DNA from 2 places in the Companilactobacillus paralimentarius genome. Region 2 is predicted to be linked to the other one. Evidence: predicted binding sites of a transcription regulator. Region 2 holds the regulator's gene; the other holds the start of a gene.
What was found. Region 2 encodes HrcA, which represses chaperone genes, less so after heat shock. Its sites were predicted from a motif close to TTAGCACTCNNNNNNNNNGAGTGCTAA; they were not measured.
Positions count from the first base shown of each region.

Region 1: the regulator HrcA is predicted to act here: its motif matches at 6,273-6,299, upstream of groES (co-chaperone GroES).

Region 1 covers NZ_OY724131.1:2,013,632-2,024,421, reverse strand. The annotation lists gene ACI6PB_RS09895 (DUF368 domain-containing protein) at 1-234, opposite strand, end outside; gene ACI6PB_RS09890 (ABC-F family ATP-binding cassette domain-containing protein) at 288-2,198, opposite strand; gene ACI6PB_RS09885 (redox-sensing transcriptional repressor Rex) at 2,335-2,985, shown strand; gene manA (mannose-6-phosphate isomerase, class I) at 3,005-3,973, shown strand; gene ACI6PB_RS09875 (cation:dicarboxylate symporter family transporter) at 4,208-5,488, shown strand; gene ACI6PB_RS09870 (lysostaphin resistance A-like protein) at 5,575-6,201, opposite strand; gene groES (co-chaperone GroES) at 6,348-6,632, shown strand; gene groL (chaperonin GroEL) at 6,688-8,322, shown strand; gene ppsA (phosphoenolpyruvate synthase) at 8,691-10,790, shown strand, end outside.
Region 2 covers NZ_OY724131.1:1,064,478-1,075,267, forward strand. The annotation lists gene infB (translation initiation factor IF-2) at 1-1,519, shown strand, start outside; gene rbfA (30S ribosome-binding factor RbfA) at 1,531-1,890, shown strand; gene ACI6PB_RS05030 (IS30 family transposase) at 2,092-3,015, opposite strand; gene ACI6PB_RS05035 (ISL3 family transposase) at 3,098-4,309, opposite strand; gene truB (tRNA pseudouridine(55) synthase TruB) at 4,587-5,498, shown strand; gene ribF (riboflavin biosynthesis protein RibF) at 5,511-6,446, shown strand; gene hrcA (heat-inducible transcriptional repressor HrcA) at 6,626-7,672, shown strand; gene grpE (nucleotide exchange factor GrpE) at 7,689-8,255, shown strand; gene dnaK (molecular chaperone DnaK) at 8,296-10,161, shown strand; gene dnaJ (molecular chaperone DnaJ) at 10,286-10,790, shown strand, end outside.

The DNA of each region.
Region 1 (10,790 bases), 950 kb from region 2:
CATTCGTTCGTAGATCCCCATGATAGCGGCTAAAACACCACCGGAAACTCCTGGTAAAATGAAGCCTAAAGCGATAATGACACCCTTAAAGAATCTGATTAAGAAATTTTCTTGTTTTATTGTTATGCTCCTTTGGAAATATTCTTTATGAATTAAGTTATCAAATTTAAAGAATGTGGGCAACAAAAATGTTGAAACCAGTTTTTTATCCAAAAAAACCAGTGTGGCGATCATATTTGATGATCACTGCACTGGTCTAAGAGTTGGACAATGTTTTGTTTTACTTTCTAGTCGGTAAAGTCTTCTAGTTCAATAGATTTTTCAGTCCATTCTTCTTCAACTTTGTCCTGTTGTTGTTTATTTTCGTCGAGTTCCTTTTGAAGATCGGCTAACTTGCTATAAGAAGTCAGATTTTCATCTTTAGTCATTTCTTTTTGAATAGCGGTATTTTTATCTTCCAGTTCAGCAATCTGTTTCTCTAAGTCTTCAACTTGACGACGTAATTTACGTTCTTGTTTTTGTTGTTCCTTGGACTGTTGATACTGAACTTTCTTTTCACTGACATTAGCAGTTGTTTGTGTTTCTTCAGTTGGATGATCAGTTGTTTTTTCCACGTAATAATCGTAGTCACCAAGATAAATCTTGCTACCGTGTTCACCAATATCAACGATACGATCAGCTAAAGTATTCAAAAGGTAACGATCATGGGAAACGAAAAGAACAGTTCCTTCAAAATTCTTCAAGGCATCTTCAAGAACTTCCTTGCTGTCAATATCCAAGTGGTTAGTAGGTTCGTCCATGATTAAGAAATTATCGTGTTCCATAGCTAGTTTCGTCAGAGTTAATCGAGCCTTTTCACCACCAGATAGACCGGCAACAGGTTTGAGTACATCGTCACCACTGAAGAGAAAGGCTCCCAACATATTACGAATTACTTGCTCGTCTAAGCGAGGGTAGATATCCCAGATTTCATGGAGAACATCTTTTTTAGGATCAAGATTTTTCAAATTCTGGTCATAGTAACCAACTTCAACATTAGCACCAAACTGAGTTGTTCCCTTGATCATTGGAATTTGTCCCAAGATAGATTTTAGAAAAGTTGATTTACCGATACCGTTAGGTCCAATGATACCGACACGTTCTCCTTTCTTGACATCTAGATTGATTGGTTCGGACATGATGTGATTCTCATAACCGATAGCGGCATCTTTGACTAGCAATACGTCGTTTCCACTTTCTTTATCAATTTGAAATTTAAAGTGAACGGAACCTTGGTCACTATCAGGACGATCTAAGACATCCATGTGTTCAAGCTTTTTACGACGACTTTGGGCCATCTTAGTGGTAGAAGCACGGACAATATTCTTTTGAATGTATTCTTCGGTCTTTTTGATTTCAGCCTGTTGTTCTTCATAATGTTTCCAAGCTACTTCTTGATTCTTTTTCTTTTCTTGCAAGTAGAAAGTATAGTTACCAGAGTAGTGTGTTGAAGAGTGATGGTTGATCTCAACAATTTCAGTAACAGCTTTGTCTAAAAAGTATTGATCATGGGATACGATGACTAGCGCCCCACGATAATTTTTGAGATAACCTTCAAGCCATTCCACTGTATTGATGTCCAAATGGTTTGTTGGTTCATCCAAAAGTAAAATATCATGATGTTCCAATAGCATTTTAGCCATAGCTAAACGTGAACGCTCACCACCAGAAAGGGTTGATATTTGAGCTTGCCAAACATCTTCATCAAATCCAAATCCTTTGAGAACACTACGGATTTCTGATTGATAACCGTAACCATTTTCTTGACGGAATGTATTTTGTAATTGATCGTATTGTTTCAAGATGTTGTCGTAGTCTTGAATATTGGGGTCAGCAAGTTTTTCTTCTAAGACATGCATCTTTTTTTCTTGTTCTTTTAGATAGTCAAAAACATGTTCCATCTCGTCAAAAATTTTATTTTCACTATTTAAACCGGAATCCTGAGCAAGGTAACCGATATTTGTATCCTTTTTTAGAGCAATATTTCCACTATTATAACTTTCCTGATCGGAAATAATTTTGAGCATAGTTGATTTGCCGACACCATTTCGGCCGACTAGACCAATCCTGCTATTATCCTGTACTTCGAAGCTGACATTAGAGAACAGCTTCTTAGTACCAAAATTTTTTGTAATGTTTTGTGCTTGTAATAAAATCAATTTCAAACTCCTTTATGTATTCACAATTTTAGCATTATTTAATAAATTATGTCTTTATAGGTTTAACGTGTTGCGTTTTTGTTGATTTTTATTTACTATAAATGTTAGTGAAATGACACACATATGGTGGTAAATTATGACAAAAACAACAGTTCCAAACGCAACAATAAAGCGTTTACCAATTTATTATCGGTATTTTCAATTTTTAAAAGATGAAGGTACAAAAAAGATCTCTTCTGGAGAATTATCAGAAGGGGTCAAGATAGATAGTGCTACAATAAGACGTGACTTCTCATATCTAGGAGCACTTGGAAAACGCGGTTATGGCTACGATGTAAACGATTTAGTAGCTTTCTTTAAAAAACTCTTAAATCAAGACAAGCGTACTAACGTAGCTTTAGTCGGTGTAGGTAATTTAGGTAACGCCTTACTAAATTATAACTTTTCTCGGACTAATAATGTTCGAATTGCGGCAGCTTTTGATATTAATAAGGAAATTGTCGGTACAGTTAAGAGTGGCGTTCCTGTTTATGATATATCTGAATTGAAGGAACAGCTTCATTTGCAACAAATTGATGTCTGTATCTTGACAGTTTCTTCAAACGCAGCTCAAACAACAGCTGATTTATTGTCTGATGCTGGAGTTAGAGGAATTCTAAACTTTACACCGGTAATTATCAACGTTCCAAGTAGTATCCGCGTTCATTATGTTGATTTGGCTAATGAATTGCAGACTTTGATTTTCTTCTTAGATCGTGATAAGTCAATGAAGGAAGAGCAAGAATAATTTTTTGGGGGAAAGTATTATGAGTGAACCATTGTTCTTAAAGCCTGTATTCCACGAAAAAATTTGGGGTGGAAGAAAGCTAGAAACTAAATTTGGTTACAATATTCCAGATGGCACTATTGGTGAATGCTGGGCTATTTCAGGTCATCCACATGGTAGATCACAAGTTGAAAATGGCGAATTTGCTGGTCAATATGTTGATGATCTTTGGAAAAATCACGGTGAACTATTTGGTAATCCTAAGGGAAAAGTTTTCCCACTTTTAACAAAGATTTTGGATGCTGAAGCTAGCCTATCTGTTCAAGTTCACCCTGATAACGAATATGCAGCAGAGCATGAGCATGAATTAGGTAAGACAGAATGCTGGTACATTATTGATGCGGAACCAGGTTCATACTTGATCTATGGTCACAATGCTAAAAATAAAGCTGAACTTGATAAGATGATTGAATCAGGTGACTGGGATCATCTATTGAGAAAAGTTCCAGTTAAAACTGGTGACTTCTACTACGTACCAAGTGGTACTGTTCACGCCTTGAACAAGGGTATTATGGCTCTAGAGACACAACAAAGTAGTGATACAACATATCGTTTGTATGACTACGACCGTGTTGAGAAGTCTACAGGTAAGAAGCGTGACCTTCACATCAAGCAGTCAGAGGATACGATTACAGTTCCTCATAAAGACCCACAATTAAACATTGAATCAAAAGAAGAGGGTAAGAACAAGTTTACAACATTTGTTCAACCACCTGTATCACCATTCTTCTCAGTTTATCACTGGGAAATTAAAGAACCAGTCAAATTACATCATCAAATCGGTAAGTATACTTTGATTTCTGTAATTAATGGTCAAGGTAAGATTACTGTTGATGGAAAAGACTATGATTTGAGCAAGGGTATTCATTTAATTGTTCCAGCAACTGTTGATTCATGGACACTTTCTGGCGATTTGGATATTATTGCTTCAGAATCAGGCGAAGATTAGATAAATATTAAATAACGTAAAAAATGCAGAATATCGATTTGAAAAAACCGTATGTTCTGTTTTTTTTATTGGCTGAATTAAGCAAAAATAGAACTATTTTACGATTGACACTAATTATTGTTCGTGAAAATGAATTAAATGAAAAATATTCTAATTTGAAACCGTTATCAATTTCATTTTTTACAAAAAGTCTTCTATAATTAAAACTATGTTGATTTCAAAGGGGACTTTAAAGTGCAAAAACGACGATTTTTTCGAGTCAGTTTAGGCTGGCAAATTATTATTGGTTTGATTTTAGGTATTATCCTTGGTCAGGTCTTTTATCAAAATAAAGCTGCTATTCAGGTAATGCAGAACATTGGTACAATGTTTATCTCAATGATTCAGATGATTGTGTTACCGATTGTTATCTCTTGTTTAACAGTTGGTATCGCCAATATGGGTGATATTAAGAAGTTAGGCCGAATTGGATTAAAGACTTTAATTTATTTTGAAATAATGACAACATTAGCGATTATTATTGGTATTATTGTCGCTAATGTTACACATCCCGGTACCTTTATCGATGTACATAGTCTAAAAGGTTCGGATATTAGTCAATACACAGCTACTGCCAAAACTGCCAAACATTCGGGTATTTGGTCAATCTTGATGAGCATTATCCCAACTAATATTTTTGAATCATTAGGTAAGGGTGATATGTTACCAATCATCTTCTTCTCAGTCCTATTCGGATTGGGAACAGCTTCTATTGGCAAACAAGGTCAGATTATTACTGATACTTTAAATGCTGTTGCCAACGTTATGTTCAAAGTTACTAACTGGGTTATGCGTTTAGCTCCTATTGGTGTTTGTGCTTTGATCGGTGTTACTGTTGGTGAAATGGGCTTTAACTCTTTGAAACCATTGGCATTGTTCATTCTGATTGCTTATGCAACCATGGCATTTTTCGTCTTTGTCGTTATGGCTGGAGTTGGACATTTGTTCCATGTTCGTTTCTATGAATTATTCAGAATTATTGAAAATGAAGTAACTTTAGCTTTTACAACTGCCAGTTCAGAAGCAGCTCTTCCTAAAATGATGGAAAAGATGCAAAAGTATGGTGCCTCTAAAGGTATTGTCAGTTTCGTTATTCCAACTGGATATACTTTTAATTTGGATGGCTCAGCTATCTATCAATCATTAGCTGCACTATTTTTAGCACAAGCCTATAATATTCACTTAAGTTTAGGACAACAAATTACCCTTGTGGTCGTATTGATGTTAACATCTAAGGGGATGGCCGGGGTACCTGGAGCATCGTTTGTTGTACTCTTAGCCACGGTATCAACCATTGGTGTGCCAATGCAAGGTTTGACCTTCATTGCCGGTATCGACCGTCTCGTAGATATGGGACGTACCGCCGTTAACGTCGTCGGTAACTCTCTAGCAACAATTATTATCGCTAAGAGTGAAAAAGAATTTGATGAGGATAAACGGGAAAAGTACGTTGCATCCTACAAGCGTGGGGAATAATAATCCGCGTAGTAAAAAATGATTTAAACACAAAGAAACAGCCTATCAATCGATGGGCTGTTTTTTCAGTATATTCATAATTTTAATTAACGCATACTTAAAGTTAAAACAATGGCATTCATCAGAATGTGGCTACCAGCACTGGCATAAATGTTTTTTGATTTGTAATAAACAAATGAGAACCAAAGCCCCATGGCTACATAAACGATGAATCTGGTATCTTGATGCATGAAGGCAAATAACAATGCTGAAATGATAGCAGCAATATAGATGTTAGTTGGCTTGATCATATTAGCGAAGAAGATGCGTCTAAAGACGATTTCTTCCATGATAGGCGCACAGATCAATACGTACAAGAAGTAGTATGGATAAGCTTTGACCATCAATAACAATTGCATAGTGTTTTGTGAATGGGTACTAGTATGGAAAATTAATTGGTCAATAAAGCCAACTCCGTATTGGAGGGCAATCGCACCGATAGTTCCTAAAATGATCCATTGTAAATTATGATTCAAATCGGTTTTTTCTTCGAAATCATTTGGGCCATTTAGTTTTACCAGATACATCATAAGACCAGTGGCAATTAGGGCACCTAATGTGATAATAACGAAATAGATTGAACCAGTGATTGACAACATGTTTAGAACACTACCCAGCAGTAACAAAAGGATATATGTTAACAGGGTGAAGAATTGATTTTTGGGAAAATTCATGATTACTCCTTACATTTTTTAAAGGTAAATACTTGCATGTTTTCAATATAATGTTAATATAAAACTTGTGATTAGCACAAGAGATGTTCGAGTGCTAAAGATATAAAAATAAACACTAAGAAAAATAATAATCGGAGGGATTTAAATTGTTAAAACCACTTGGAGATAGAGTCATTGTAACAGTCGATAAAGAAGAAGAAAAGACAGTTGGTGGCATTGTTTTAGCAAACAACGCTAAGGAGAAGCCACAAACAGCCGATGTTGTTGCCGTTGGTGAAGGCTTAGTTACTGAAGATGGAAAGAAATTACCTATGAACGTTAAAAAGGGTGATAAAGTTCTTTTTGATAAATACTCAGGCTCAACAGTTAAGTATGAAGACAATGAATATTTAATCCTTCATGAAAAAGATATCATGGCGGTTATTGATTAATTTTAAACTTAAAAAAATTTAACTAAAAGAATTTAATTATGGAGTGTGAAAATTAATGGCAAAAGAAATTAAATTTTCAGAAGATGCACGTTCAAAGATGATGGACGGTGTTAATAAGCTAGCTGATACAGTTAAGACAACAATCGGACCTAAAGGTAGAAATGTTGTTCTTGAAAAGAGTTACGGTTCACCTGAGATTACAAATGATGGTGTTACTATTGCTAAAAGTATTGAACTAGAAGACCACTTTGAAAACATGGGTGCAAAGCTTGTTTCCGAAGTTGCTTCAAAGACAAATGACATTGCTGGTGATGGTACTACTACAGCTACTGTTTTGACACAAGCAATCGTTAAAGAAGGTATGAAGAACGTTACAGCTGGTGCTAACCCTGTTGGTATCAGAACAGGTATCGAAAAGGCTACAAATGCTGCTGTTGATGAACTTCACAAGATTTCACATAAGGTTTCAGGTAAGAATGATATTGCTCAAGTAGCTTCAGTTTCATCAGCTAGTGAAGAAACTGGTAAGTTAATCGCTGATGCCATGGAAAAAGTTGGTAACGATGGTGTTATCACAATTGAAGAATCAAAGGGTATTGATACAACACTTGATGTTGTTGAAGGTATGCAATTTGATCGTGGATACATTTCACAATACATGGTTACAGATAACGACAAGATGGAAGCTGACCTCGACAATCCTTACATCTTGATCACTGACAAGAAGATTTCAAATATTCAAGATATCTTGCCATTACTACAAAAGATTGTTCAACAAGGTAAGGCACTATTGATCATTGCCGATGATATTGACGGTGAAGCTCTACCAACACTTGTATTGAACAAGATCCGTGGTACATTCAACGTTGTTGCTGTTAAGGCTCCTGGTTTTGGTGACCGTCGTAAAGCACAACTTGAAGATATCGCTACATTAACTGGTGGTACAGTTATTACTTCTGACCTTGGTCTTGAACTAAAAGACACAACTATGGATCAATTAGGTCAAGCTGGTAAGGTTACTGTTACAAAGGACAACACAACAATTGTTGAAGGTTCAGGTAACAAGGACGCTATCAACGAACGTGTTGAAACAATCAAGAAACAAATCAGTGAATCAACATCTGACTTTGACAAGGAAAAACTACAAGAACGTCTAGCTAAATTAGCTGGTGGTGTTGCCGTTGTTAAAGTTGGTGCTGCTACTGAAACAGAATTGAAAGAACGCAAGTACAGAATTGAAGATGCTTTAAATGCCACACGTGCTGCTGTTGAAGAAGGCTACGTTGCTGGTGGTGGTACTGCTTTGATGAACGTACTTGGTAAAGTTACTGCTCTTAAAGAAGAAGGAGACGTACAAACAGGTATCAATATCGTTGCACGTGCTCTTGAAGAGCCACTACGTCAAATCGCTGAAAATGCTGGTTTCGAGGGTTCAGTTATCGTTGAACACATTAAGAACCAAGAGAATGAAGTTGGCTTCAATGCTGCAACTAACAAATGGGAAAATATGGTTGACGCCGGAATCATCGACCCAACTAAGGTAACACGTTCAGCATTGCAAAATGCAGCCAGTGTTGCATCTCTATTGTTAACAACAGAAGCTGTTGTTGCTGACAAGCCAGAACCAAAGGATAACAATGCTGCACCTGCAGCTAATCCTGCAGCCGGTGGTATGGGCGGCATGATGTAATCTTTTGATTCATATATGAAGATAATTTAAGAAGCATATCTTAACTGATATGCTTCTTTTTTTTGCACTTATATGACAATATTGTGATGAAATGAACTTTTAAAAATGATATAAATTATGATTATTATTGATTAATAAAAATTGACTAATTTTACTATACAATCCGTATATATCAATGAATATACCGTTTTATTTATCAAGAAGTCAATGGAATTAGGTTAATATTTTAAGCCAAAAATGGTTTAAACATGTTTACTATTTGTGAGTAAATGAACTATAATGTGGTCGTAATGAAATTACTTATAAAAAGCAATTTCAATTATGCATAGAATAGAATTAAATCGGAAATATAAGGAGGCAATATTATCATGAGTAGTCGAGATACTGCGAATGTTTTATGGTTTGATGAATTGCATCGCAAGGATGTTAATTTAGTTGGTGGAAAGTCTTCTTCTTTGGGAGAAATGACTTCCTCAATGGACGTACCGGTACCATATGGTTTTGCAACGACCGCACGCGCATATCAATACTTCATGCATCAAACTGGATTGAACGATAAGGTTAATGCATTGTTGGAAAGTATAAGTGACTACGAGAATTCCGATGAACTTCATAAGACATGTGAAGAAATTCGAAATTTGATCGTTGGAGCAACGATGCCAATTGATTTGGCTGATGATATTAAGAAAGCATATGCCGATCTCTCTGACAAGATGGGACAGACTGATCCATTCGTAGCGATTAGATCGTCTGCTACAGCTGAAGATTTGCCTAATGCCTCATTTGCTGGCCAACAAGAGTCTTATCTAAATATTAGAGGAGCCGATGATGTCGTTAACCGTGTACAACAATGTTATTCATCACTCTTTACTGATCGTGCAACGTACTACAGACACAAGCAACATTTTCCACATGAAAAAGTTGCTTTGTCAGCTGCTATTCAGATGATGGTTTTCTCTAAAGCATCAGGAATCATGTTCTCGGTTAACGTCGCTAATGGTGATGAGTCTAAGATTGTGATTGATGCTATCTATGGTTTAGGTGAATATATTGTTTTAGGAAAAGTAACGCCTGATCATTTTGTTGTAGACAAGCAATCAATGAAGATTGTTGAAAAGAATATTATTAAACAACCAATTGAATTAATTAGAGATTCAACTGGTGGTACTAAAGAACAAGAAGTACCTGAAGAATTACAAGGTCAACCAGTCTTGACTGACAGCCAAGTTATTGAATTAGCCGGATATGCTAAAGAGATTGAGCGTCACTATGGCTGTTATATGGATATGGAATATGCTCTTGATAGCAATACTAATAAATTGTGGATCGTTCAAGCTCGTCCAGAGACTGTTTGGTCACAACGTAAGAAGAATAAAGCTAACGGTGGAGATGATAACGTGGTTGCAGAAGCAGATGCTAAAGTTGCAGTTCGTGGATTGCCAGCTAGTCCCGGTTTAGCTAGTGGTGTTGTACATGTTATTGATGATCCTAAAGATATTGACCAATTCAAAGAAGGCGAAATCCTTGTTACTTTGATGACATCGCCTGATTGGGTTCCCGCTATGAAGAAGGCCGCTGCTATTGTAACTAATAATGGTGGGATGACTTGTCATGCTGCTATCGTTTCCCGTGAAATGCAAATTCCATGTATCGTTGGTACCAAGAGTATGAACGTTGCTGCAACTGATGCTTTGAAGACGGGCGATGTTGTTACAGTTGATGCTACAAATGGTATTGTCTACATGGGTAAAGTTGAGAGCTTGCTTAAGAAACCAGAACCAACTCAAGCTGGCGGTCGAGTAGTTGCAGCTGAAACGTTTGCACCTACAGCAACTGGAGTAATGATGAATCTTGGTGATCCTGATTTAGCCGATAAATATTCAACATTACCAGCTGACGGAATTGGCTTGATGCGTGAAGAGTTCTTGTGGACAACCTTTATTCATGAACATCCACTATATTTGATTGAACAAGGACATCCAGAAAAAGTTGTTGATATGTTAGCTGATGGAATTGCTAAAGTTGCTCGTGCTATGGCTCCTCGTCCAATGGTATTACGTTTCTCAGACTTCAAGTCTAGTGAGTATCGTAACTTAAAGGGTGGCGACAAATATGAACCACATGAACCAGCTGATTTACTAGGTTGGCGTGGTGCTTCACGTTACTATGACCCTAAATATATCGAAGCCTTTAAACTCGAATTGGCTGCTGTTAAGAAAGTACGTAACGAATTTGGTTTAAAGAACTTGAATGTTATGATCCCATTCGTTAGAACTGTTGATGAAGCTCAAAAGGTTACTGATATTATGCGTGGTGAAGGCCTTGTACGTAGTGTCGACTTCCATGTATATATGATGGCTGAAATCCCAACAAATATTATTTTAGCCGATCAGTTTAACAAGTATGTTGATGGTTACTCAATCGGATCAAACGATTTAGCAATGTTGATTCTTGGCTGTGATCGTAAT
Region 2 (10,790 bases):
AACTGATAATCTAGTAACACGTCCACCAGTTGTAACTATTATGGGTCACGTTGATCATGGTAAGACAACCTTGCTTGATCACTTGAGACATACACATGTTACAGCTTCTGAAGCCGGTGGTATCACACAACATATTGGTGCTTATCAAGTACGTCTTCAAGACAGATTGATTACATTCTTGGATACTCCAGGACATGCTGCCTTTACTAATATGCGTGCTCGTGGTGCTGATATTACTGATATCGTTATTTTAGTTGTTGCAGCTGATGATGGTGTTATGCCACAGACAATTGAAGCTATCAACCATGCTAAGGCCGCAAATGACCCTATCATCGTAGCCATTAATAAGATCGATAAGCCGGGTGCTAACCCACAACACGTTACTGAAGAATTGATGAAGTATGATCTTGTTCCTGAAGATTATGGTGGGAATACTATCTTTGTTAATATTTCAGCTAAAATGGGTACAAATATCGATGAATTGCTAGAAATGATTCTACTTGAAGCTGATGTTTTGGAACTTAAAGCAAATCCTAAGCAAAAAGCTATTGGTACAGTTATTGAAGCTAAATTGGATAAGGGCCGTGGACCGGTTGCATCATTATTGGTACAACAAGGTACATTACATGTTGGAGATCCAATTGTTGTCGGTAATACCTTTGGTCGTGTTAGAACAATGACTAACTACAATGGTAAAGAAATTACTGCTGCTAAACCTTCAGAACCAGTAGAGGTTACTGGTTTGAATGATGTTCCTGAATCAGCTGATAAGTTTGTCGTCTTTGACGATGAAAAGACAGCTCGTGCAGCTGGTGAAGAACGTGCTAGTCGTGCTCTTCAAAAGGAACGTCAAAATACTAACCCTGTAACACTTGATAACTTGTTCGAGACAATGAAAGAAGGAGAACTTAAACAAGTCGACGTTATTATTAAAGCCGATGTTCAAGGTTCTGCTGAAGCTATTGCCGGAAGTTTGAAGAAGATTGAAGTTAAGGGCGTTCGTGTCAACATTATCCATTCAGCCGTAGGTGCTATTACTGAAAGTGATGTTAACCTTGCTGCTGCAAGTAATGCCATCATTATTGGATTTAATGTTCGTCCAACAGCTCAAGCTAAGGTTCAAGCTAAGGATGAAAAGGTTGATATTCGTCTACACAGAGTTATCTATAAAGCTATCGATGAAATTGAAGCTGCCATGAAGGGTATGCTAGAACCAGTTTATGAAGAAAAAGTTATTGGTAACTTAACAGTCCGTGAAACATACAATGTTTCTAAGATTGGTACAATTGCTGGTTGTTACGTAAACAGTGGTAAGATTCAACGTGATAGTGGTGTAAGACTTATCAGAGATGGTATTGTTGTCATGGAAGGTAAACTTGCTTCACTTAAGAGATTTAAGGATGACGTTAAAGAAGTTGGTTCTGGATTCGAATGTGGTATCACAATCGAGAACTACAACGACATCAAGATTGGTGACGAAGTTGAAGCCTATGTAATGGAAGAAGTTCCAGTTAAATAGGAGATGAGAATATGGTAAAACATCGAATTGGTCGAGTTGAACAAGAGATTCAAAAAGAAGTTAACGATATTCTTTTAAAACGTGTTCGTGATCCTAGAGTTCAAGGAGTTACAGTAACTGGTGTTGAAATGACTGGTGATTTGCAACAAGCAACCGTTTATTTTAGTATCTTATCTGAAAAAGCTAGCGATGTTGAAAAGACTCAAGCTGGTTTGGATAAAGCTACTGGACTAATTAGAAGAGAATTGGGTCAAAACTTAACGTTGTATAAAGTACCTGAATTGGAATTTAAGCAGGATCAGTCAGTTCGCTATGGTGAAAAGATTGATAAGTTGATTGCTAAATTACATCAGGATGAAGCAAATCGTTAATACAATTTGATATTAAAGAAGATAGGTAAATCCGAAAGTGGGTTTCCTATCTTTTTTGGCTGTTCGTCAAATCAAGTTGATGGCGGTTCAAGTTAACAGTTAGACCATAAATGGTCTAGCTGTTTTTTTATTTGGCTGATGAGCTTGCTCGAAGCCAAAACATTTGAATATGGCAGATTGCAAGAAATAACTTGAACGAATTTAGTGACGTAAATTAAGCAAGAAGATCTCGATTGGTGTATGCCAATTAAGACATTTAAGTGGCCGTGAATTCAAATACCAATTAATTTGAATCAGCTTGTGATCGCTTAACTCTTCAATGGCTTGGCCTTTGGGAATAAAGCGTCGTAAAACTCGGTTACGGTTCTCATTACTACCGCGTTCATGTGGTGAATAGGCATGGGCAAAATAAACCTGTGTACCAGTTTGCCGTTCAATTGTCTGATAGTTAGCGAACTCTTTACCATGATCTACGGTAAGCGTCTTGAGCTTGTTTTGAAGTTGACTAGCTAGTTCAAGTACGGCTTGAGTCATGGACTGACTGTCGCGACCATGGAGCCGTTTAACAATTGTCAGGCGACTCTTACGCTCCACAAAAGTAGCCACAGCTTGACCTTTACATTTGCCAGAAAGTACGGTATCAGCTTCAAAGTGGCCGAATTCCTGGCGAGTTTCGACTTTATGAGGACGCTCCTCAATGGAGCGGCCGTGACTGAACGTACCACGCTTTTCTTTAGCACGATGACGACGAATTCCATGATCAGGCAAATCGGGCAACTGTATATCAAGCCAGCCTTGATCAATCCAGTTATAGACCGTCTTGTAGGCAATCCCAACCACATGGGCAACTTGTTCAGGGGACCACTTCTGGACTTGAATCTTTTCCTCGACCAAGTGTTTAAGGTTTTTAGTGAGCGAAGACTTCCGCCCCCGTTGACTAACCTTTCGTTCAAAGTCAGTTTGCGCTAGCTCAGCCTGGTACTCACTATTTAGCCGGTGAAGTTCGTTAAAGATGGTGGTCTTACTAAAGCCTAAGTAGTTAGCGATGTATCGCAAGGAACGTCCTTCATTATGAAGCGTTTCAATGACAACACGGTTCTGGAATGATAAAATAGTGGTGCCCATTAAGGTCCTTCTTTCTAATGGAATGTTGTGGTAACACCATTAAAGACCTTGATGGGTTTTTCTGTCCACTTAAATGTTCAACTTAAATTTTACAATCTGCCATATTTATACGTTCAGTAAAGTTGTTCCAACTACGATATCCATAAGCACTACTTTTTATCTTTTTTATTCTTCCAATGATTCCCTCTAAAAATCCGTTGGAATATTTAAGCTTCAGTGCATTTAATACTTGTTTACGATATTTTCTTAATGATGTCATTGTTTGATCCATAGCGGTATTGAGTGGATGATAATTGAGTAGTATCTGATTCATTGTATCAGTATCGCCTGTTCTAATAGCCTTTAAAATATCTTGATATACTTCGTAGGACTTGGCGAAACCTTCGTCCAAATCTAAACACTTTGTGATTAAATTTAGATCCGTTTCATAATAACCAACACTGTACTGATACTTAGGGTTTATCTTTTCGATGGAATCGAATGATTCCAAGAATTTTTTCCAATCTCTCTTCATGAACAAGTATTCTTTACTTCTTTTAGGCATTCGTTTCATTACCTGTATTCTAGTTGAATTGAGAGAACGATTCATCATCTGAACGATATGAAATCTATCAACAACGACTTTGGCCTTTGGAAACAACTTTGGTACTAAATTAATGTATCCGGCATTTAAATCCAAAGAAATAGTTTTTACCTGTCTTCTGACTTTCAAAGGAAATCGACTGAAGTATTTACTGATTTGATATGAAGTTCTTCTGGGCAAGATATCACCCGTACGATGATTATCGCTATCTAACCAAATAAAGCTCATCTTGTCAGTAGACATAAATTCATCAAATGCCAAGTGCTTAGGAAGATGTTCAGGAAGTGATTTCTTGTGCATCTTGGCTTCTTCATCGATGATACGTTGAACGGTCTTATCGGAGACGTTAAAACGTCTGCCGATATCCTTCAATGATGTATTAAAAGCAGTTTCTGATAAGATCATTTGTCTAACAGGTTGTGCGATTTGACAATATTCCCAAACATAACTAGTTTTGGCTACAAAGATAGAGTTACAAGATTTACATTTATACTTTTGACGTTTCAGACTTATATACGTTGGACGTAATGATAATGATGGAGCGACTATCATATTTTTATTAAATCCATTCTTAACTAAGTGGCCTGCAAGGCCACAGTTAAGACAACGGTCAATCTGTTTAGTTAGCATTGCAAAATAGACTAAGGACTTGATGCCATTAACTAACATAAATTTTGAGTCTTCAGTAAAGATAATATTCTCATCTTTCATTTCAAGAGCGTTTCGTATAGACTTATTACTTAGGGACATCATTCAAATTCCTTTCATTGTGAAGCTGTAGAGGGTAGAACATCTAAAGGTATGGATGGTGTCTTTTTGATGTTCTAAAATAGTTTTATTAATAAATGGTATACAAAAATAGAGTTGATGGCAAAATGCCTATCAACTCTATTTATCGTACAGCCTCTTTTTTTATTTATGGCTTCTTTTCATTCTATAAAAATACTAGTAAAATTACTGTTAATGACATTTAGATACGGAGATTATTATGGACGGAGTAATTCCATTAAATAAAGAAATTGGACAAACAAGTTCTGACTATGTTTATAAGTTAAGAAAAATATTACATACTAGAAAAATTGGTCATACAGGGACCTTAGATCCTTTGGTAGACGGAGTTTTACCCATCTGTGTAGGACAAGCTACTAAACTAGTAAATACTCTGACAGGCTCTCCTAAAGAGTATGAGGGTGAGATAACTTTAGGCAAATCAACCACAACTGAAGATCGTGAAGGCGAAACGGTTGAAGAGAAGAAATTAGTCGGACCAATAGCTAATGAGAATCTACAACAAGTTTTTCAACAAATGACAGGTGATTTAACACAGATTCCACCAATGTTTTCAGCAGTAAAAGTTAATGGCAAAAAGCTTTATGAATATGCTCGTGCTGGACTTGAAGTTGAACGTCCTAAGAGACAAATTCATATTTATGATTTCTATATTATGGGGGATCCAATTTTTGATGAAACAACAGGGTATCAAACACTCAAATTTCATGTTAAGTGTTCTAAAGGAACTTATGTAAGAACATTAGCGGTTGAATTTGGTCGCATTTTAGGATATCCCGCCTTTATGTCCCAACTTACACGAGTAAAGAGTGCCGCTTTTTCAATTGATGAAACCTTCACCTTAGGACAAATTGAAAAAATGCTTGAGAAGAACGATACAAGCTTTTTGAAGTCGATTGATGAAGTTCTAAGTGATGTTCCTAAACACGAGTTGACCGATGAAGAGTGGGAAGTACGTGTGTCACATGGTGGCTTCTTGGAACCGGAAATTGATTCTGATATAGAAGATCGTTTGCGAGTTCAAAGAGCAGGAGTGACCAAGGCACTTTACAAGTATGATAAAGTAAGAAATATGTGGATTCCAGATTTAATGTTATTAAATAATAAATAGAAGAGATTGAAAATGCAGATTATTAAAGTTAAACATCCGCTTCTAGAGCAACAACGCCCAACTGAGGATACAGTTTTAATCATGGGTTTTTTTGATGGGGTACATCTTGGTCATCAAAAAGTTATTAAAACGGGAGTAGATCTTGCCCGTAAACACGGATTAAAATCAGTATTATTGACCTTTGATCGTTCTCCTAGAACGGTGTATCAACATGAAACAGATTATAAATACCTATCAACAATGGACCGAAAAGCCGAGTTAGTAGAAAAACTTGGAGTTGATCGGCTCTATTTTGTTGAATTTGGACAGGCATTTGCACAATTAAAGCCTCAAGAGTTTGTCAATCAATATATGATTGATTTAAAGGCTAAATTTGTTGTGGCTGGTTTTGATTATACATATGGAAAAAAAGATATTGCCAATATGCAGACATTACCACAGTATTCACATAATGAATTTGAAATTGTGACTGTGCCAGAACAAGTTTTGGATGATCGAAAAATTGGTTCAAGTGCAATCAAGCAGTTTATTTCTGAAAATAAAGTAGAAGAAGCTAATAAATTTTTAGGATATACTTATCAGAATCAAGGGACAGTAGTTCATGGTTTGCAACGAGGTCGAACTTTGGGTTATCCAACAGCTAATTTGGCAACCGAGGGTAATCAGTTAATTCCTTCAATTGGGGTTTATGCCACAAGAATTAAAGTCGGCGATACTTGGTACAATTCGATGACATCTGTGGGCTATAATGTAACCTTCAAAGAGAATACTGGAGTTACAATTGAAACTAATATTTTCGATTTTGATGCTGATATTTATGGTGAATATGTGGCATTGGAATGGGTTAAATATTTGCGTGGTGAAGTTAAGTTTGATGGAGCATCAGGGTTAGTCAAACAATTGGAATTAGATAAGATTAATTCAATCAAGGTTTTATCAAAAAAATAAGAGAACTTGGGTAAATGACAATAGAGATGTCATCAAGAGTTCTCTTTTTTAGATTTCTGAATTTTTTAGCAAATAATTTCAAAAATTGAGCGTGCATACTTGACACTATAGGGATAGATTGTTATATTTTACATTGTTAGCACTCAGGTATGAATAGTGCTAAAAAGGAGGACGGTATAATGCTATCACAACGTCAAGATGCAATCTTGAGAGAAGTCGTGCGCATATTCACAGATACCGGCCAGCCGGTTGGTTCGAAGACATTGATGAATGAATTACCTTTTCATGTAAGTTCTGCGACAATCAGAAATGAAATGGCAGTACTTGAAGAAGTGGGTTACCTCGAGAAGACTCATCTTTCATCAGGTAGAATTCCTTCAGCGATGGGATATCGTTATTATCTGGACCATCTGGTACAACCAACTAGTGTACCGCAAGATATAGCACAGAGAATTGACGATGACTTTGGTAAAACTTATCATCAAATTGATGATATTATCGAACAATCTGCCAAAATTTTATCTCATTTAACTAGTTATACAGCAATCACATTAGGACCAGAGAGCAGTTCAGTTCTTTTAACAGGTTTTAGAATCGTTCCCTTGAATCCACATCAACTCATGGCAATCATTGTCACAAGTGATAATAATGTTGAGAATAATATTTATACAATTGATGATGATTTTGATACTTCATTAATTGAAAAAATTGTAAATATTGTAAATGATAAGTTGGTTGGACAACCTTTACCTAAGGTTATTCAAATGCTTCATACCGATGTTCCTGCAATTCTTTCTGAATATATGTATTCAACTGATGGTTTGTTGGATATGATGGATCAGCTCTTTAAGAAGGCTGGTGCTGAGAAGTATTATGTTGATGGACAATTGAATTTGTTAAATTATGCTAACAATGATGATTTATCAGAGGTTCAATCATTGTTCTCAATCATCAATCAAAGTACTGATTTAAGAAAATTGATTGATCCAAGCATTTCTGATGATGCCATTAAGGTTCGTCTAGGAAGTGAACTTGGGAGTGATGCATTAAAGAACTACAGTATTATCACTGCTAATTATGATGTTGGTCATCATGGTAAAGGTGTTATTGCTTTATTAGGACCAACAACAATGCATTATTCACAGTTGATAGGTTTACTTGGTGAGTTCAGAGTTGAATTAGCCAAAAGATTAATTGATTATTATTCAAGGTATGATGATTCTTGAAATTTAGGAGGAAGTAATGGCAGATAAAGAAAAAGATCAAGATTTGAAGACTGCTAAGGAAGCAGCTCCCAAGACTGATAATAAAGCTGATAAAAAGTCAGCTAAAAAGGATGCTAAGGTTGATCCCAAAGATCAAGAAATCAAAGATCTTAAAGCTAAGAATGATGAGTTGTCAGACAATCTTTTAAGAACACAGGCTGAACTTCAAAATATGAACAAGCGTCATAGTAAAGAAGTCGCTGGAATTCTTAAATATGATGGTCAAAAGTTGGCAACTGAGATTCTTCCCGTTATCGATAATCTTGAACGTGCCTTAGCAGTTGATGCTGACGATGATGCCAGCAAGCAACTTAAAAAAGGTATTGAAATGGTGCAACAGCATATGGCTAAAGCATTGGAAGATAACCATGTGACTGTTATTGACAATGCTGGTGAAAAATTCGATCCAGCAGATAGTCAAGCTGTTCAAACTGTTCCTGCTGATGATAAACATAAGAAGGATACAGTCGTACAAGTTTTACAAAAGGGCTATAAATTAGAAGATCGTGTACTTCGTCCAGCAATGGTCGTTGTTGCTCAATAGTAAATAATTAAATAAAGAAATTAAAAAGAGGTTAAGGTTTATGTCAAAAGTTATTGGTATTGATTTAGGTACTACAAACTCTGCTGTAGCCGTTCTTGAAGGCGGTTCTCCAAAGATTATTACAAACCCAGAAGGTGCAAGAACTACTCCTTCAGTTGTTGCTTTCAAAGATGGTGAAATCCAAGTTGGTGAAGTTGCAAAACGTCAAGCAATCACTAACCCAGATACAGTTTCATCAATCAAGCGTCACATGGGTGAAGCAGGTTACAAAGTTACTGTAGCTGGCAAATCATATACACCACAAGAAATTTCAGCATTCATTCTACAACACATCAAGAAGTTCTCAGAAGACTACTTAGGTGAAAAGGTTACAGATGCTGTTATCACAGTTCCTGCATACTTCAATGATTCACAAAGACAAGCAACTAAAGATGCTGGTAAGATTGCTGGCTTGAACGTTCAACGTATCGTTAACGAACCAACAGCTTCAGCACTTGCTTATGGCCTAGATAATGACAAGGGTGACGAAAAAGTTCTTGTTTATGATCTTGGTGGTGGTACATTTGATGTTTCCGTTCTTCAATTAGGTGACGGTGTCTTCGAAGTACTTTCAACAAATGGTGATACACATCTTGGTGGTGATGACTTTGACCAAAAGATCATCGACTGGTTAGTTGAACAATTCAAAGCTAAGAATGGCGTTGATTTAGCTCAAGACAAGATGGCTCTTCAAAGATTAAAGGATGCTGCTGAAAAAGCTAAGAAGGACTTATCAGGTGTTGCTCAAACATCAATCAGTCTTCCATTTATTTCATCAGGTGCTAATGGTCCACTTCACTTGGAAGAAACATTGACACGTGCTAAGTTTGATGAATTGACATCAGATCTTGTTGAAAGAACAAAGATCCCTGTTGATAATGCTTTGAAAGATGCAAACCTTACAAATTCAGATATTGACAAGGTTATCTTAAATGGTGGTTCAACACGTATTCCTGCTGTTCAAGATGCTGTTGCTAAATGGACTGGTAAAGCTCCAGACCACTCAATCAACCCTGATGAAGCCGTTGCTCTTGGTGCCGCTATCCAAGGTGGTGTTATCTCTGGTGATGTTAAGGATGTTGTTTTACTTGATGTTACACCTCTATCACTTGGTATCGAAACAATGGGTGGTGTCTTCACTAAGTTGATCGATAGAAATACAACTATCCCAACAAGCAAGTCACAAGTATTCTCAACTGCTGCTGATAACCAAAGTGCTGTTGATATTCACGTCTTACAAGGTGAACGTCCAATGGCTGCTGACAATAAGACCTTAGGTCGTTTCCAATTAACAGATATTCCTGCTGCACCTCGTGGTGTACCTCAAATCCAAGTTACATTCGATATTGATAAGAATGGTATCGTAAATGTTTCTGCTAAGGATATGGGAACAAACAAGGAACAAAAGATCACTATCAAGAGTTCATCAGGTTTGAGTGATGAAGAAATTGATAAGATGATGAAAGAAGCTAAGGAACACGAAGAGGAAGATAACAAACGTAAGGAAGAAGTCGATGTTAAGAATGACGTTGAACAAACATTGTTTGCAACAGACAAGACTCTAAAAGACGTTAAAGGTAAAGTTTCTGACGATGAAATCAAGAAAGCCCAAGATGCCCGTGATGCTTTGAAGAAAGCTCAAGACTCAGGTGATCTTGAAGACATGAAGAAGAAACGTGACGATTTGAACAAGATTGTTCAAGATCTTTCTGTAAAACTTTATCAACAAGCTCAACAAGCACAACAACAAGCTGGCGGCGATAAAGGTGCTGCTGGTACAGGTTCAGCTGATGATAAGAAGTCAGGCGATGACAATACAGTTGATGGCGACTTCTCAGAAGTAGATCCTGATAAAGATAAGAAATAATAATTGTGATAAAGAGCAGTCGTTTAATTACTAAAACCAATTATGGTATAGTAAGAACATAACTGCTCTTTTGAGCGTTAAAAAGGAATAGGACTCAAATGTCCTGTCATGCAAAGGTGATTTAATGGCAGATAAAAATCCATATGACGTACTAGGCGTTGATAAAAACGCTTCTGATGACGATATAAGAAAAGCATTTCGTAAACTTTCAAAAAAGTATCATCCTGATTTGAATAAAGCACCTGATGCTGAAGCAAAGTTTAAGGAAGTTAATGCCGCTTATGAAATTTTAAAGGATCCACAAAAGCGTGCTCAATATGATCAATATGGTTCTGCCGGTATGAATGGTGGCCAAGGTGGATTTGGCGGCTTCGGTGGTGCCGGTGCTGGTGATCAGTTCGGTGGCTTTGAAGATATCTTTAGTCAATTCTTTGGTGGCGGTGGTGCTGCTCGTCAAAATCCTAATGCCCCAAGACAAGGTTCCGACTTACAATATCGCATGGATTTGACTTTTGAAGAAGGTGTCTTTGGTAAGAAGACTAACATTTCTTACAATCGTGAAGAGGAATGTTCAACTTGTGGTGGTTCAGGTGCTAAACCTGGTACACATCCAGAAACATGTTCTAAAT